4 regions of the Micromonospora sp. NPDC002296 genome follow, and region 3 is predicted to be linked to each of the others. Evidence: riboswitches for the same ligand, from Rfam matches in the RefSeq annotation. Region 3 holds a riboswitch; each other region holds the start of a gene.
The links. Region 3 has a riboswitch for cyclic di-AMP ahead of ABT023_RS25345 (C39 family peptidase). Riboswitches for the same ligand answer to the same signal wherever they lie in the genome.

Region 1 (3,997 bases), on a different contig from region 3:
TCCGGATCATGAGTGGTCCTTCCGTGGTACGGGTGACGGACGCCACCGAGCGTAGGCGGGGCGGGCAACGGCGGCGGTGACCTCCTCACCCGTCCGGGCTGCGGGTGGAGCGGGGCGCGCCCGGTGCACAATGTGCGCGCGAAGGTCGGGGGGCACCGTTACCCTGGGTCGGCGACATCGGCCCCGGGGCCGATCGTCCGCTGAGCAGGACCTGAAAAGTCCGGATAAGGGCCAGCCTGCTGTGCCCTGATCCATGAATTGCTCATCCCGAGGGGTGGCGACCGAGGCCGTCGGAGGAATACTCTCGGTCGCGGCCCGCGTACTGATGAGGCGCCCGTGAACGGGCGAGTGGAGGTGCTCGCGTGAGCCTGTCGATCGTGAAGTCGGTCCTGTCGGGTGGTGTCATCGAGATCGTCCCGCGTGGCGAAATCGACGTCGACACCGCGTACGAGGTGCGCGAAGCCATCGCAGAGGTGCTCGCCAAGGGGCGTCCCGCCCGCATCGAGCTCAACATGCGCCTCGTCACCTTCATCGACTCCGTCGGTATCAGCGCGATGGTGGCCGGCTTCCAGACCGCCGAGGTCAGCAGCGTGAAGCTGGTCGTCACCGAGCCGAGCCGGTTCGTGCACCGGCAGCTCTGGGTGACCGGGCTGCTCGGCCTGTTCGGCGCTCCGGAGCCCTACTACGCGGGCGCCGGCGCCGCCACCCCCGAGGTGCTGCCGGGCGCCTGACGGCCGCCCACCCCGGTCCGCCGCCAGCCCGGTCCGCCGCCGGGTCGGTTCACTGTGGGTCGGTCAGTACACCGTGGCCGGGCGGTGGTCCTTCCCTCCGGGGGGCCGGGTGGGGGACGATCGGGGCGTGCTTCGGCGAGACGCCTTCCAGTATTCGGTTCAGGCCCGCTGCCTGCGGGCCGAGGCGGTGGCGCTGCTCGGCGACCCGGCCCGGCAGGGCGAGCTGCATCCGCTGATCACGCGGGTGCGCCGGCTGCCGCCCCGGCCGGGCACCCGGGCCAGCTACGCCATCACCGACCGGCTCGCCGCCGGGCCGCTGCGTTTCCCGGTGACGTACCAGGCGGATGTGCTGGTCATCACCGACGACGAGATCGTCACGGTGGCCCGCCAGCGGCCGGCCACCACCGTGCGCAACCGCACCCGGCTGCGCGACGAGCCGGGCGGGGTGGTCCGGATCGACGTGGAGATCACCCTTGCCGCCCCGGCGCCGCTGTTCCGGTACGCCTTCCGGCAGGCCCGGTCGGCGCACCTCGGACTGGCCCGGAGGCTGGGCGAGGTGCTGGACCGCGCCGGGGACGGCCCGGCCCAGCCGGCCTGAGCGGCGCGGCCGGGCCCCCACGGCCGGTGCGTGCGGCCCCTTGGATGGTGGGGGGCCACACGCCGCGCGGTCAGTACACCGACAGGTGCACGTGGTTGGTGTGGTCGCTGGACGGGTCCCCGTTGCCCCCGCTGTACGACTTCCAGCCGCTGCTGGGCAGCCAGATCTGCTTGAACCAGATCACGTACAGCACGGCGAGGTTGTCGGCGTTGCGGATGTAGTACGCCGCCAGGTTGTTGCCGTAGGTGCGGTCCCCGCCGGAGGCCACCCCGCCGAAGCCGCCCTTCTGGGCGGCGAAGTCGCACGCCCGCCCCTTGGGATGCTCGCCGGAGCCGCTGGGCCGGTGGCAGGAGACGTACCGGGTGAAGCCGGCCGACTTGGCCTGCTGGAGCGCGTGCAGCGTCCGTGGGGTGATGCAGCCGCTGGCCGGGGTCGGGTCGTTCACGCTGCACGACTCCGACGGCCAGGACCCGTCGGGGTTGCGCTTCGCCGGGGTGGCGTTCGCGCTGGAGGTGCCCCGGTTGGACCCACCGCCGCTGGCGCTGGCGCTGGCCTTCTCGTTGGCCACGGTCAGGGCCCGCTCGGCCTGATCCTTGCGCTTGGCCATCACGGTGACCTGCTTGCGCTGCTCGCGGATCTCCCCGTCGAGGGCCAGCCGGGTCTTGGCGGCCTGGTCCCGGGTCTCCAGCAGGTCACGCAGCGCCCGGTCCTCGTTGGTGGCGACCGCGTCCAGCGCGGCGACCCGGTCCAGGAAGCCCGCGGGGCTGGTGCTGTTGAGCAGCGCGGACACCGGGCTGAGCCGGCCCGACTTGTACGCCACGCCGGCGATCTCGTCGACCTTGGCGCCGCGTACGGTCAGCTCCGACTCGACCGTCTTGAGCTGGCTGCCGAGCTGCTGCTGCCGCTTGACCGAGCTGGCCAGGGCTCTTTTGGCGTCCAGGTAGCCCTTGCTGGCCGCTTCGAGTTGGGCGCGCAGGGCCGGGGTGCCGCCCTCCTCGTCCTGGCCGGGCGTGGGGGCGCGCAGGCCGGTGGGTGGGGCCGCGCCGGCCAGGGCCACCGGCCCGAATCCGAGGCCGACGGCGAGCGTCAGCACCAGCATCGCCGCCATCCGGGCGGCGGTCCTTCTTACAGGTGCCACTACTGGCATACGTATGTCCTTCCGTCAGTCGCCGACCGGGTTAGCTGACGGGTTCGGGACGGAAGATCCCTACCGCTCAGGCGGATGCACCCCACGAACATGGTTCCCCGGCTCGCCAGGAGGCGATTAGGCGGCGGCCACCGCAGGCGCCGGAGGGCGCCGCCCGGCGGAGGCCGGATGAGAGCCTACCGGTGCGGATGAGACCCGCGCTGCTTCCGTGGCGGAAGGTGCGTGGCTCAATACTTCCAAAACCGGCATGAAGGCACAATACACCACCTAATTGATGGGTGTGGGTATCACCAGTCGGTCGGTCCGCAGGGGCCCGCCGACGCCCCGGGCTCCACCTGCAACGTGGCGTGCTCGATGTGGAAGTCCTCGTGCAGGGCGGTGCGGGCCGCGGTCAGCACCGCGCCCACCTCGGCGTCCGGCGCCATGGTCAGGTGGGCCGAGGCGACCTCCATGCCGGAGGTCAGCGTCCAGACGTGCAGGTCGTGCACCTCGACCACGCCGGGCACCGCCACCAGCCGGTCGTGCACCGCGGTCACCTGGAGATGTTCCGGCGCGGCCTGCACCAGGATGCGAACCGCGGCCTGCCCGAGCCGCCAGGTGCGGGGCAGGATGAACACGCCGATCGCGACGGCCACCAGCGGGTCCGCCCACCACCAGTCGGTGACGGTGATCAGCACCGCGGCGCCGATCACCCCGACAGACCCGAGCAGGTCGCCCAGCACCTCCAGGTACGCCCCGCGCATGTTGATGCTCTCCTTCGCCCCGCTGCGCAGCAGGGCGAACGCGGCCACGTTGGCGAGCAGGCCGAGCGTCGCCACCACGAGCATCGGGCCGGCGGTCACCTCGGGCGGGTCGCCGAACCGGCGGACCGCCTCGACGAGGACGTAGACCGCGACGCCGCTGAGCAGGACGGCGTTGCCGAGCGCGGCGAGCACCTCCAGCCGGTAGAGCCCGAAGGTGCGCTGGGGGTCGGCGGTGGCCCGCCGGGTGGCGGTGATCGCGGCCAGCGCCATGCCGATGCCGAGCACGTCGGTGAACATGTGCCCGGCGTCGGAGAGCAGCGCCAGCGAGCCGGTGCCGAAGGCGGCGACCGCCTCGACGATCATCAGGGCGGTGAGCAGCCCGAAGGCCGCCCAGAGTCGCCCTGAGTGGCGGTCTGCGGCGTTCGCCACTGCGCCGTGGTGGTGGTCATGACCTGCGCCCACGCTCACACCCTCCGCTCCCGATTCGGACCGGCCAAATATATGCTCACATAGCTATGTGTGCAAGTAAACGACCGGCGTCCGCCCGGGGACGGGGCGCCAGCCGGTCAGCCGGTCGGATCGATCGTGGTCAGCCGCTGGGTGGCCCGGGACAGGGCCACGTACAGCGTCCGCACGCCGGAGCCCGGATCGGCCCGGATCTCGGCCGGGGCGACCAGCGCGACCCCGTCGTACTCCATTCCCTTGGCCTGAAGACTGGTCACCACCTGCAGGCGCGGCGCGGCCAGGCCGGCGAGCCAACCGGCGACCTCGTCCCGGC
Region 2 (3,997 bases), on a different contig from region 3:
TGCAGGGTCGACCCCTGATCCGGTACGCCCACCGGGGCAGCGCCCGCCTCGCCGGCGGCCCGGGGGTCGAGCCACACCTGCACGGCCGGCTGCCCCGGGCCCCCGCCCGGGAAGACGGAGCCGCCCTGGTAGCGGCGGGCGAGCATCGCCACGTCGACGGTGAACTCGAACAGCCGCCAGTCCACCTGCGGGGCGGCCCGCCCCAGCTCGGCGAGCCGGGCCACCCGGGCCTGGTCGGTCACGGGCCACGCGTGCCCCGCCACGTACGCCTCGTCGTCGCTGTCCTCCGGCGGGAAGGAGTGCAGCGCGTAGCGGCCGTCGCGTTCGAGGTCGCGCCGCTTCGGCGAGTCGACGATGAAGCAGAAGAGCCCGTCGTCGGTGATCACCGGGGAGACCGGGTGCACCCGGGGCCCACCGTCGGCGCGGACGGTGGCCAGGTAGCCGAAGCCCGGCCCGTACTGCTGCATGAGGAGGCGGATCCCGCCGGCGAGTCGTGGCTCGTCAGCGGCGAATTCGGACCAGGAAGCCATGTGGACATTCTATCGAACACGTGTACGACAGGCGAGCGCGGCACGCCGGTTGCAGCATGCGATGACAGGCCCGCCGACCAGGGTCGCTATGGTGTGGCGATGCTGCTCTCCGACCGCGATCTCGTCAGCGAACTGAAGGCTGGCACGCTCGCGCTGGAGCCGTTCGAGCCCACCCTTGTGCAGCCGTCGAGCATCGACGTGCGCCTCGACAAGCTCTTCCGGGTCTTCAACAACCATCTCTACACGCACATCGACCCGTCGGTGCAGCAGGACGACCTGACCTCGGCGGTCGAGGTGCCCGACGGCGAGCCGTACGTGCTGCACCCGGGCGAGTTCGTGCTCGCCTCCACGCTGGAGGTGATCTCGCTCGGCGACCAGCTCGCGGGCCGGCTGGAGGGCAAGAGCTCGCTGGGACGGCTCGGGCTGCTCACCCACTCGACCGCCGGGTTCATCGACCCGGGCTTCTCCGGTCACGTCACGCTGGAGCTGTCCAACGTGGCGAACCTGCCGATCACGCTCTGGCCGGGCATGAAGATCGGCCAGCTCTGCATCTTCCGGCTCTCCTCGCCCGCCGAGCACCCGTACGGGTCGACGGTGTACGGCTCGCGGTACCAGGGCCAGCGCGGCCCGACCCCGAGCCGCTCCTGGCAGAACTGGCGCACCTGGCCCACCCGCTGACGACGCGGGCGTGGTCGAGGGGCCCGTTCCGCGGAACGGGCCCCTCGCCGCTCAGTCGGGGCGGCCGTAGCTGTGGATCTGGCCGTCGTCGACGCGCTTCATCTTGACGGGCTGGCCGGCCTGGGAGGCGTGCACCACCCAGCCGCCGCCGACGTACATGCCGACGTGGTGCAGGTCGGCGTAGTAGAAGACGAGGTCGCCGGGGCGCAGGTCGGCACGGCTCACCCGGGCGGTCACCGACCGCTGCTGGGCCGCGTTGTGCGGCAGCGACACGCCGGCCTTGGCCCAGGCCGCGAGCATCAGACCCGAGCAGTCGTACGAGTTGGGGCCCTCGGCGCCCCAGACGTAGGGCTTGCCGATCTGGGCGCAGGCGAACTTCACCGCGACCCCCGCGCCGCCGCCCGGGTAGGCAGCCGGGCAGGGAGCGGGACGCAGCGCGCCGCCACCGCCGTTGCCGTACACCGTGAGCCGCAGCTTCTGGAGCCGGTCGATCTCGGCGTTGATCTGCTTCCGCTTGGCGGCGAGCTGCGCCTCGGTGCGGGCGAGCTGGGTGACCATCTCGTCCAGCGGCTTCTTCTTGGCGTCGAGCTCGTCGCGGAGGTCGATGACCGCCCGGATGTCGCGCTGCTGGCGCTCGGCGAACTGGTCGAGCAGTTCCAACTGTCCCATCATCTGACCGGGTGAGCGGCTGCCGAGCAGCGCGTTCACCGCAGACAGGTTCTCACTCTTGTACGCCTCGACGGCGAGCCCGCTGACCTTGTCCATCGCCTCGTCGACCCGGCGTTGCAGCGGCCCGATCTGCTTGGCGACGGCGTCGGCCTGCCGGCGCTTGAGGGCGAGGTCCTGACGGGTGGCGTTGTGCCGCTCGATGAGCGGTTCGAGCTTGTTCCAGTCCTGATCGATCTGCCGCTCGATCTCGGCGACCGAGGGATCGGCGTGGGCCGCGGTCGGGGCGCCGGTCAGGACGACGGCGGCGCCGACGAGGGCGGCGAGGGCGGTGGTGAAGCGTGACCAGCGTGGGCGCGGCGCAGCCGGCATCCGGTCGGCGTGCGCCGACGGGCGTGACGGGCGCCGCGGGGCATGGTGTGCCACCGGGCTCCGTTCTCCTTCTTCCTCGACCGCCTACCGGGTTAGCTGACGGGTTCGGGCGGGAAGGGAGAACGCCCTACCGCAGCGGCGCTGCGGATTCACCCCGGCGTACCTGGGTCCCCGGTTCGCCCGGAGGCGACTCGGCGGTGTCGGACCGTCACCGCCCGGCTGGGCGGTACAGCTACCGGCCGACGATTGACCAGAGTAGAGACGCCCGTTATCGATCCGCAACCCGCCGGGCCACAACACGCCACACCATGCCGCCGTGCGGAAGTTTCCTTCACATCGCGGCACCTGCTGGAAAGCTATTGACGCGGGAGGTCGGCGGCGGAAGGGTGACCCTCATCCGACGCTTAACCAGGAGGTTCGATGCCCCGTTCCGTCGTGTCGTCGAGCAGACGGATCCTGCTCGCCGCCGCCGTGGCCGCCACCACGGCCCTTGTGCCCCTCGGTACCACCGCCTCCCCGGCCGCGGCCGGCCAGACCCCCGAACGCCAGCAGCAGTACGCTGACGCCGCCGCCGAGTACGGCGTGCCGGAGAGCGTCCTGCTCGGTGTCTCCTACCTCCAGTCCAGGTGGGACACCAACTCCGGCACCCCCAGCACCAGCGGTGGGTACGGGCCGATGCACCTCACCGACGCCGAGTACGTCGCCGGCCTGCCCACCGGCACCCACCACGACTCCGGCGACGAGGACCCGCGCGGGGACGACTCCCGCCCGGCCCCCGCCGCCGCCCGGCCCTCGGCCGACGAGGCCCCGGCCGCCGCGTCGTTGCAGACCCTGGACACCGCCGCCACCCTCACCGGGGCCGACGAGGCTGCCCTGCGCGCCGACGCGCCGACGAACATCCGGGGCGGGGCGGCGCTGCTCGCGTCGTACCAGCGGCAGATCGGCGCCCCGGTCGGGGCCGACACCGACCCGGCGGCCTGGTACGGCGCGGTGGCCCGGTACGCCGGCGCGGACGGCGCCGACGCGGCGGCTGCCTTCGCCGACGAGGTCTTCGGCACCATCGCCGAGGGCGAGAGCCGGGTGACCGACGACGGGCAGCGGGTGACCCTCGCGGCCCGCGCGGTGACCCCGCAGAAGTCCTGGCTGGACCGGCTCGGCCTGCGCCTGCCGGAGCGCCCCGACGGCCTGGAGTGCCCGTCGACCATCTCCTGCGAGTGGATCCCCGCGCCGTACCAGTCGCTCAGTGCCGACCCCGGTGACTACGGCAACCACGACCTGTCCGACCGGCCGAAGCGGCAGAAGGTCGAGTACATCCTCATCCACGACACCGAGGGCCGCTACGCGGGCACGGTCAACATGGTCCAGGACCCGACCTACGTGAGCTGGCACTACACGCTGCGCTCGGTGGACGGGCACATCGCCCAGCACGTGAAGACCAAGGACGTCGCCTGGCACGCCGGCAACTGGTACGTCAACGCCAAGTCGATCGGGCTGGAGCACGAGGGCTTCGCCGCCCAGGGCACCTGGTACACCGAGGCGATGTACCGCACCTCGTCGAAGCTGGTCCGGTACCTCGCGCTGCGGCACGGCGTCCCGCTGGACCGGCAGCACATCATCGGCCACGACAACGTCCCCGGCACCGTCGCGGCGAACGTGCGGGGCATGCACTGGGACCCGGGGCCGTACTGGGACTGGTCGCACTACTTCGACCTGCTGCGCGCGCCGGAGCTCAACACCGGCACCCCGCTGAC
Region 3 (3,997 bases):
CCACGGCCGGCTGAGCGACGACGGCCACCGCGACCGGCGGGAGAAGCGGGAACGACATGCGTGGTGACCTGGTCAGGAAGCTGACCGCCCGGGTGGCGACCACCGGCCTGGCGGTGCTGGCGTTCCTCGCCCTCGCGCTGACCGGGGCGACCGGCTGGGGGCTGGCGCTCGCAGTGGCGGCCCTGGCCGCCGCCGGCTGGGAGCGCCGGGTCCGGCCGGCCGCCGACAGCACAGCCGAGTCGGTGCTGCTCGCGGCCGGCATCCTGGTCGGGTACGCCCGCCGGCTCGACGCCGGCTTCGACCCGGCGCTGGCCGCCACGGCCCTGGTGCTGCTGGGGCTGGTGCTGCTGGTGGGTCCGCTGCGGCAGGCCGGGGACCTGGAGATCCGGGCCGCCAACCTCCCGACCCGGTCGTGGGCCCCGCTGGTCGCCGGCCGGCTGGGCGACGCCCTGCTGGTGCTGCTCGCCGCGGTGGCGCTGGCCGCCGCGGCGGCGCTGCCGGCGTACGTCGCCCTGCTGCTGGCGCTGGGCGTCGGCGCGGGCGCCGGGGCGGTGGCCCTGGACCTGGCCCGCCGGCGGTTCCGGCCGGGAACCGGGGGCGGGGCGGTGACCCGGGCGCTGCGGGCGCACCAGCCGGAGTTCCTGCTGCACTTCTCCGCCCCGCCGGGGTCGGAGTACCAGGTCACCATGTGGCTGCCCTACCTGGAGCGGATCGGCCGGCCCTTCCTCGTGATGGTGCGGGAGCCGGAGTTCCTCGCCCCGATCGCCGCGGCCACCACGGCCCCGGTGGTGTACTGCCCCACCCTGAAGGCGATGGACGAGGCGCTGGTGCCGAGTCTCAAGGTCGCGTTCTACGTCAACCACGGGGCGAAGAACAGCCACTGCATCCGGTTCACCCAGCTCACCCACGTGCAGATCCACCACGGCGACAGCGACAAGGCGCCCAGCGCCAACCCGGTCTCGGCGATCTTCGACCGGATCTTCGTGGCCGGCCCGGCGGCGATCGAGCGGTACGCCCGCGCGGGGGTGGACATCCCGGCGGAGAAGTTCGTCGTGGTCGGCCGCCCGCAGGTCGAGTCGATCGAGGTACGCCGGGAGCCGGCCCCCGGCCTGCCGAACCCGACGGTGCTCTACACCCCGACCTGGACCGGGCACCACGCCGACGCGAACTACTGCTCCCTGCCGGTGGGCGAGACCATCGTCCGGGGGTTGCTGGCCCGGGGCGCGACGGTGATCCTGCGCGCCCATCCGTACACCGGGCAGAACCCGGCGTCGGCGCGGCAGCTCGCCCGGCTCACGGAGCTGCTCGCCGCGGACCGGGCCCGCACCGGCCGGCAGCACGTCTGGGGCGCTGCGGCCAGCCGGGAGATGTCCCTGGTCGACTGCGTGAACCGCTCCGACGCGCTGCTCTCGGACGTCTCCGGGGTGATCTCCGACTACCTCTACTCCGGCAAGCCGTACGCGGTCACGGACATGGGCGGCGACGGCGACCGGTTCGTCGAGCGGTTCCCCCTGGCCGGCTCGGGCTACGTGCTGCGGCGCGACGCGGCCAACCTCGACGAGGTGCTCGACCACCTGCTCGACACCGACCCCCGGGCAACAGCCCGCTGGGCCACCCGCTCCCGCTACCTGGGCGACTTCCCCGCCCAGCAGTACGCCGAGGCGTTCCTGACGGCGGCCCGCCACGAACTGAACCCGACCTGGACCCCACCCACCCCCCGCCCAACCCCGCTCTCCCCCGCCCCCTCCCGCTTCCCGCGGTGATCAAGAGGTTTGCGTCAGGGTCGAGGCCGGAGCTGACGCGAACCTCTGCCGGGACGCCACCGGGCCCCGGCTCACGGGGAGAGCCGGGGCCCGGTGGGGGAAAGGGTGATCAGGCCGAGTAGCCCCTGGTCGCCGCCCAGTGCGCCAGGGCCGTGGTGCTGATCCAGTACGCCGAGGCGGCCGGGTCGGCCGAGTCGGCGATCCGCACGGTGCGGCCTTCGTTGCGGTAGCCCACGACGGCGATGTAGTGGCCGCCGGGGAAGGAGTGCCAGCCGCCGTCGACGTCGGTGGCGCTGCCGGCGATGTTCACCACGACGCCGCGCCCGGCGCCGACCGCCTCCACCACGTCGGCCTTGAGCCGGTCGATCTGGGCCCCGGTGGCGGCGCCGCCCGGGATCATCCGGGTCCGGTACGGGTCGCCCTTGACCATCGCGTTGAGCACCCGGGTGGTGTCCTCGGCCGAGTTGGTGCCCATCTCGGTGGTGCCGAGGCGGCTGGCCAGCCCGTCCTGGGTACTCCCGACGCCGGTGGCGGAGAGCGCGTTGCGCACCGCCGCAGGGCCGCAGTAGTAGTAGGTGGTCTGCGCCTGGTAGGCGTAGTCGAGGACCTTCGACGACGGCGGCTTCGGGGTGGCCGGCTTCGCCGTGGTCTGCTTCGGGGCCGCCCTGGTGGTCAGATCGGGGTTCGGCGCGGCCGTGGTGGCGCTCGGCGACGGCGAGGCGCTGGAGGACGCGGTCGCGCCGGCCCGGGCCTGGGCGCGGCTGGCCGCGCTGTCGAGGCGGGGTGCGATCTCGGCGACGGCGGCGTTGGTGGTCTGCCGCGGGGTGGGGGTGTCGTCGACGCCGGCCAGCAGCGCACCGGTGCCGGAGGCCAGCAGGAGCGCCGCGGCCGAGCCGGCGACGACCTGGTACGGGCGCTCGGTGGCGAGCCGTCGCAGCTGCCGCTTGACATGGTGGTTCACGTGTTCCTCCACGGGGATGGGGCGGAGAGCGGGGCACCTGGGCATGCGTCGTCGCACGATGGCGCGGACGAGACGCCCACGGCCGGTGGGGTCCGCTCTGGGAAGATGCCCGGTCAGCCGGGCGTACGGGCGGGTGCGCCGGTCAGTTCGTCAGCCCGGGGGCGACGGACGCGGGCACCACGGCGCCGCGGTGGAGGAACAACCGAGGGATGGGGTCGCGCTGCACGAGGATGGCACTCCTTCCGACACCGCCTACCGGGTTAGCTGACGGATTCGGGCGGGAAGATCGCCCTACCACGGGCCGTGGCCCGCGGATTCACCCCACACGTGCACTGGGTCCCCGGTTCGTGATGGTCACGATTGAGCGGGTCGGCGCGGCGTCGCCTCTTGCGATCGGGTACCGCACCGGACGGGCCGACATTACTGGCCGGCCGAGGCCCTGCCAAGCCCTTCCCACCTGCTTAAACCCTCTCCGATCAGCTTTCCTGCGACCCATTGGGAACTGACGTGTCTCAATGGGATTACGGGCATTCCAGGTGCCCTGGGGCGACAACCGGACGATCAGTATCGATCGTCGGCGGGTTATGTCGGTGGACCCGCCCCGATGGGTCGACTGCCCGTTTACCCGGGGTGTGTGACCGGCGTCATGAAGAAAGTCGGGGCAGCGTCGCGGCCCGCCGGGGCGGGTCGGGGAACGGGGGTCGGGTCAGCCGACCCGGGCCGGGCGCCAGCGGGCGGCCGGGGCGGTGCGGCGAGCCGCCGCCGTCGCGGCCCGGGGCGCGGGCACCCGGACGGGGCGGGCCCGCTCCGCGGCGCAGTACGCCTCGGCGGCCAGTGCCCGGGCGGCCTCGGCGGCCAGCTCGGCGGCACGCCAGGCGGCCCGCTCCCGGGCCGCCGCCGCCCGGTGGCCGGCCTGCTTCCCGTCCCGCACCGCCCGGGCCAGCACGACCTCCTGCTGGACCGGGTGCAGCCGGGGGTCCCAGCCGTTCCGGTGCGCGAAGACGTCGCAGAGCTGCCGGATGGACAAGTCGCCGCGCAGGTGGGCGGCCGTCGCGGCGTGGTGCAGCCGGCGCTCCCGGGCGGCGTACTCGGCGGGGGTTCGGGGGGTGCGCGGCGCCGGCAGCACCCCCACGCCGGAGAAGCGGCGTGCGGCGGCCTCCGCCTCGTCGTACGCCTGCCAGGCCCGATCGAGGGCGTCCTGGGCGGTCAGCCACGCCTCGCGCCGGCGGCGGGCGGTCTGGGCGGCGCCGGCGGCGGCCACCCCCACCTCCTC
Region 4 (3,997 bases), on a different contig from region 3:
GCACCCGCTGGGAGTCCACCGGCGAGGGCACGTACGTCGTGGAGACCATCGACGACGCGCCGCAGGGCACCGCCGTCACCGTCCACCTCAAGCCCGAGGACAGCGACGACAACCTGCACGACTACACCGTCGACTGGAAGATCCGCGAGATCGTCAAGCGGTACTCCGACTTCATCGCCTGGCCGATCCGGATGACCGTGGAGCGCCCGGGCGAGGACGACGCGGTCACCCGCGAGGTGCAGACCGTCAACTCGATGAAGGCGCTCTGGGCCCGGCCGCGCAGCGAGGTCGACGAGGCCGAGTACAAGGAGTTCTACAAGCACGTCAGCCACGACTGGGCCGACCCGCTTGAGACGATCCACATGAAGGGCGAGGGCACCTTCGAGTACGAGGCGCTGCTCTTCCTGCCCTCGCACGCCCCGGTCGACCTGTTCGCCCCGCAGGCCCGGCGCGGCGTGCAGCTCTACGTCAAGCGCGTGTTCATCATGGACGACTGCGACGCGCTGATGCCCAACTACCTGCGCTTCGTCAAGGGCGTCGTCGACGCGCACGACCTGTCGCTGAACATCTCCCGGGAGATCCTGCAGCAGGACCGCCAGATCCAGGCGGTCCGCCGCCGGCTGGTGAAGAAGATCCTCGCCACCGTCAAGGAGCTGAAGGCCAACGAGGCCGAGAAGTACCGCACCTTCTGGGCGGAGTTCGGCCCGGCGCTGAAGGAGGGCCTGCTCGACGACCCGGACAACACCGAGGCGATCCTCGACATCGTCTCCGTCGCCTCCACCCACGACCCGGCGGAGCTGACCGGCCTGCGCGACTACGTCGAGCGGATGAAGGACGGTCAGGGCGACATCTACTACATGACCGGCGAGTCCCGCCCGATGATCGAGAACTCGCCGCACATGGAGGCGTTCCGGGCCAAGGGCTACGAGGTGCTGGTCCTCACCGACCCGGTCGACGAGGTGTGGGTCGAGCGGGTCGGGCAGTTCGACGGCAAGCCGCTGCGCTCCATCGCCAAGGGCCAGGTCGACCTGGACACCGAGGAGGAGAAGAAGGAGGCCGAGTCGGCCCGCGAGCAGCAGCGCCAGGAGTACGCCGACCTGCTGACCTGGATGACGGGCCGGCTCTCCGACAGCGTCAAGGAGGTCCGGCTCTCCACCCGGCTGACCACCTCCCCGGCCTGCGTGGTCGGCGACGCCCAGGACATCACCCCGACGCTGGAGAAGATGTACCGGGCGATGGGGCACGAGGTGCCGCAGGTCAAGCGGATCCTGGAGCTGAACCCGGGGCACCCGCTGGTCGAGGGGCTGCGCAAGGCCCACGAGCAGGAGGCCGGGGCCGACGCGCTCGGCGACACGGCCGAGCTGCTGTACGGGATGGCGCTGCTGGCCGAGGGCGGCGAGCTGGCCGACCCGTCCCGGTTCACCCGCATCCTCGCCGACCGGCTGGCCCGCACCCTGTAGCCGCCGAGACGCACCGCGCGCCGGGCTCCCGGTCGACACCGTCGACCGTGGACGCCCGGCGCGCGCCGTTGCGCGTCCCCTCGGCGGGCGCGGGTGGACCGGGGCGACGGCCCCATGCTTCGGGGGGCAGCCGCCGGCCGCCCCACCGGGCTGTGCGGCGATCACCGAGCGTTTCCGGACTCCGATGTGCGCAATCGGACCACCATCACCCTAAGTTAGGGGGCGAGCTTGTGTGATGGGGGTTCACCCTGATCGGACTCGGCCCGGCGGTCGCTCTGCACGGCTGGTGAAGGCTCGCAAGTCGACGGTGTGGCCTCTTAGCCCGAGCGGGTGAAGAACTTCACAAGAGGTGGGCACTCGTCACGAACGGTGCCTAACGTCGGTTGAGTCCGCGAACGCGGCGACCACGGTCGGTAACGCCTAGTCCTGCCGCCGACCGTCGGTTCCCTTGTCAGTCAGGCAGGAGCGGGGGACCCACATGTTCCTCGGTGCACCGCACCTCGGGGTGAAGCCGCCTGTGGCGGCCGGGCTCCTCGGCCCGAACCCGACAGCTCACCTCGCCGGCGTGGAGGAGTCACACATGGCAACTGAATACACCGCCCGCCACCGTCGGGTGACCGTCCGCCGCGCCGCCGTCGGCACTCTCGCCGCGGGCGCCCTCGCCGGGGTCGTCGCACTGGCCGGCCCGGCCGCGCCGGCCCAGGCCGCGGTCAACTGGGACGCCGTCGCCTCGTGCGAGTCCGGCGGCAACTGGCACATCAACACCGGCAACGGCTACTACGGCGGCCTGCAATTCTCGCAGGGCACGTGGGCCGGCTACGGCGGCAAGAGGTACGCCGCCCGCGCCGACCTGGCGACCCGCAGCGAGCAGATCCGCATCGCCGAGAAGGTGCTCGACGGCCAGGGCATCGGGGCGTGGCCGACCTGCGGCAAGAAGGGCGGCTCGACGAAGGGCAGCCCGAAGTCGGAGCGGAGGTCGGAGACGAAGGCCACCCCGAAGGAGCGGTCCTCGCGTACCGAGAAGCCGGCCTCGCGCAGCAAGCGGGACACCACGACGAGCGCCCCGTCCGGCGGCGGAACGACCTACGTGGTCCGGTCGGGCGACACCCTCTCCAAGATCGCCACGGCGCAGGGCGTGCGGGGCGGCTGGCGCGCGCTGTGGGAGAAGAACGAGCGGGTCGTGGGCGAGCACCCGAACCTGATCTTCCCGGGCCAGCGGCTCAGCTTCTGACGCACCCGGCCGGGTCGGTGCGACCCGGCGCCCCGGTCCCGGGGCATCCAGCACCGGAAGCGCCCGGCCGGTTCCTCCGGCCGGGCGCTTCCGCGTCCCCGACGGGCACTACCACCGCGGGCCGGGCCACCCGGGATTCCACGTCAGGCCACCCGCCGGTCGGCGAGCACCGCCACCCGGGCGAAGTACTCGCGGAACAACGGCTCGTCGCCGGGCGGCACCCGGACCGCGGGCGAGTTGGCGAACCGGAAGGCGAGCCGGTCGGTGCCGTAGAGCGGTTCGTTCGGGTCGCGCACGACACCGAAGAACAACTCGCCGGGCTTGTCAGGCTTCTTGTAGTGCACCAACGCCCCGAGCCATCGCAACGGAACCCGGAACGTGTGCTCGGAGCTGTCCAGGTTGAACAGCTCGAACACCCCCCGGTCCACGCGCAGGTGCAGGTTCCCGTAGTCGAACGCGAGCGGCTCCATGCCGGCCAAGGTATCGCGGGAGCACCGTCGAACGCGCCGTCGCCGCCCGCAGAAACGACCTCGCGTGAGACCACCGACGGGTCACGGTGTTACGGCCGCCGGTCACGTACGGGGGCGGGCACGGGATTCACAAGGCCACCGTTGTACGCGGCGATCACGAGTTGCACCCGGTCGCGGGCCCCGAGTTTGTTCAGCAGGTGTGAGACGTGGGACTTGACGGTCTTGACGGCGATGGTGAGATGCCCGGCGATCTCGTGGTTGGACAGACCCTGCCCGATGAGGCCGAGCACCTCGGTCTCCCGGGCGGTCAGCTGACCGAGCAGGGATTGCGCGGGGCCGGCAGGGCCGGTGTGCTGCCTGCAGACGTAGTGCTCGACCAGGCGCGCCAGGATCGACGGGGCGAAGAGCGATTCGCCGTCGTGCGTACGCCTGATGGCGTCGAGCAGATCGGCGGGCCGGCTGTCCTTCAGCAGGAAGCCACTGGCTCCGGCGCGGAGTGCGTGGAAGACGTGCTCGTCGAGGTCGAACATGCTCAGGACCAGCACTCGGGTGTGCCCGAGCCCCGGCAGCCGGCAGATGCCCCGGGTCGCCTCGATGCCGTCGAGCCGTGGCATCCTGACGTCCATGAGCACCACGTCGGGCGCGGTGGCCTCGGCCACGGCGATTGCCTCCATCCCGTCGCCGGCCTCTCCGACCACAGCGAGACCGGGCTCGGCGTCGATGATCATCGCGAGGCTCCGCCGGAGCAGGGGTTCGTCGTCGACGAGAACGACCCGCAGGGGCCGGTTGGATCCGTTCACACCGCTCCCTCGGGAATGATGGCCTCGAGACGGAAC

Region 1: it holds a riboswitch for cyclic di-AMP, as region 3 does, so the genes downstream of both, ABT023_RS26645 (coiled-coil domain-containing protein) here and ABT023_RS25345 (C39 family peptidase) in region 3, are expected to answer to the same signal.
Region 2: it holds a riboswitch for cyclic di-AMP, as region 3 does, so the genes downstream of both, ABT023_RS01230 (C40 family peptidase) here and ABT023_RS25345 (C39 family peptidase) in region 3, are expected to answer to the same signal.
Region 4: it holds a riboswitch for cyclic di-AMP, as region 3 does, so the genes downstream of both, ABT023_RS27950 (transglycosylase family protein) here and ABT023_RS25345 (C39 family peptidase) in region 3, are expected to answer to the same signal.

What each region holds. Positions count from the first base shown of each region.
Region 1 is NZ_JBEOWQ010000061.1:798-4,794, forward strand. It holds gene ABT023_RS26630 (hypothetical protein) at 1-10, opposite strand, end outside; gene ABT023_RS26635 (STAS domain-containing protein) at 363-731, shown strand; gene ABT023_RS26640 (SRPBCC family protein) at 859-1,329, shown strand; gene ABT023_RS26645 (coiled-coil domain-containing protein) at 1,400-2,476, opposite strand; cyclic di-AMP (ydaO/yuaA leader) riboswitch at 2,481-2,610, opposite strand; gene ABT023_RS26650 (cation diffusion facilitator family transporter) at 2,764-3,681, opposite strand; gene ABT023_RS26655 (HelD family protein) at 3,786-3,997, opposite strand, start outside.
Region 2 is NZ_JBEOWQ010000001.1:262,887-266,883, reverse strand. It holds gene ABT023_RS01240 (pyridoxamine 5'-phosphate oxidase family protein) at 1-530, opposite strand, end outside; gene dcd (dCTP deaminase) at 630-1,208, shown strand; gene ABT023_RS01230 (C40 family peptidase) at 1,260-2,246, opposite strand; cyclic di-AMP (ydaO/yuaA leader) riboswitch at 2,313-2,453, opposite strand; gene ABT023_RS01225 (N-acetylmuramoyl-L-alanine amidase) at 2,667-3,997, shown strand, end outside.
Region 3 is NZ_JBEOWQ010000049.1:30,863-34,859, forward strand. It holds gene ABT023_RS25335 (D-ribitol-5-phosphate cytidylyltransferase) at 1-14, shown strand, start outside; gene ABT023_RS25340 (CDP-glycerol glycerophosphotransferase family protein) at 57-1,763, shown strand; gene ABT023_RS25345 (C39 family peptidase) at 1,873-2,736, opposite strand; cyclic di-AMP (ydaO/yuaA leader) riboswitch at 2,959-3,101, opposite strand; gene ABT023_RS25350 (hypothetical protein) at 3,431-3,997, opposite strand, start outside.
Region 4 is NZ_JBEOWQ010000078.1:7,312-11,308, reverse strand. It holds gene htpG (molecular chaperone HtpG) at 1-1,460, shown strand, start outside; cyclic di-AMP (ydaO/yuaA leader) riboswitch at 1,888-2,041, shown strand; gene ABT023_RS27950 (transglycosylase family protein) at 2,041-2,691, shown strand; gene ABT023_RS27945 (hypothetical protein) at 2,835-3,161, opposite strand; gene ABT023_RS27940 (response regulator) at 3,251-3,940, opposite strand; gene ABT023_RS27935 (sensor histidine kinase) at 3,958-3,997, opposite strand, start outside.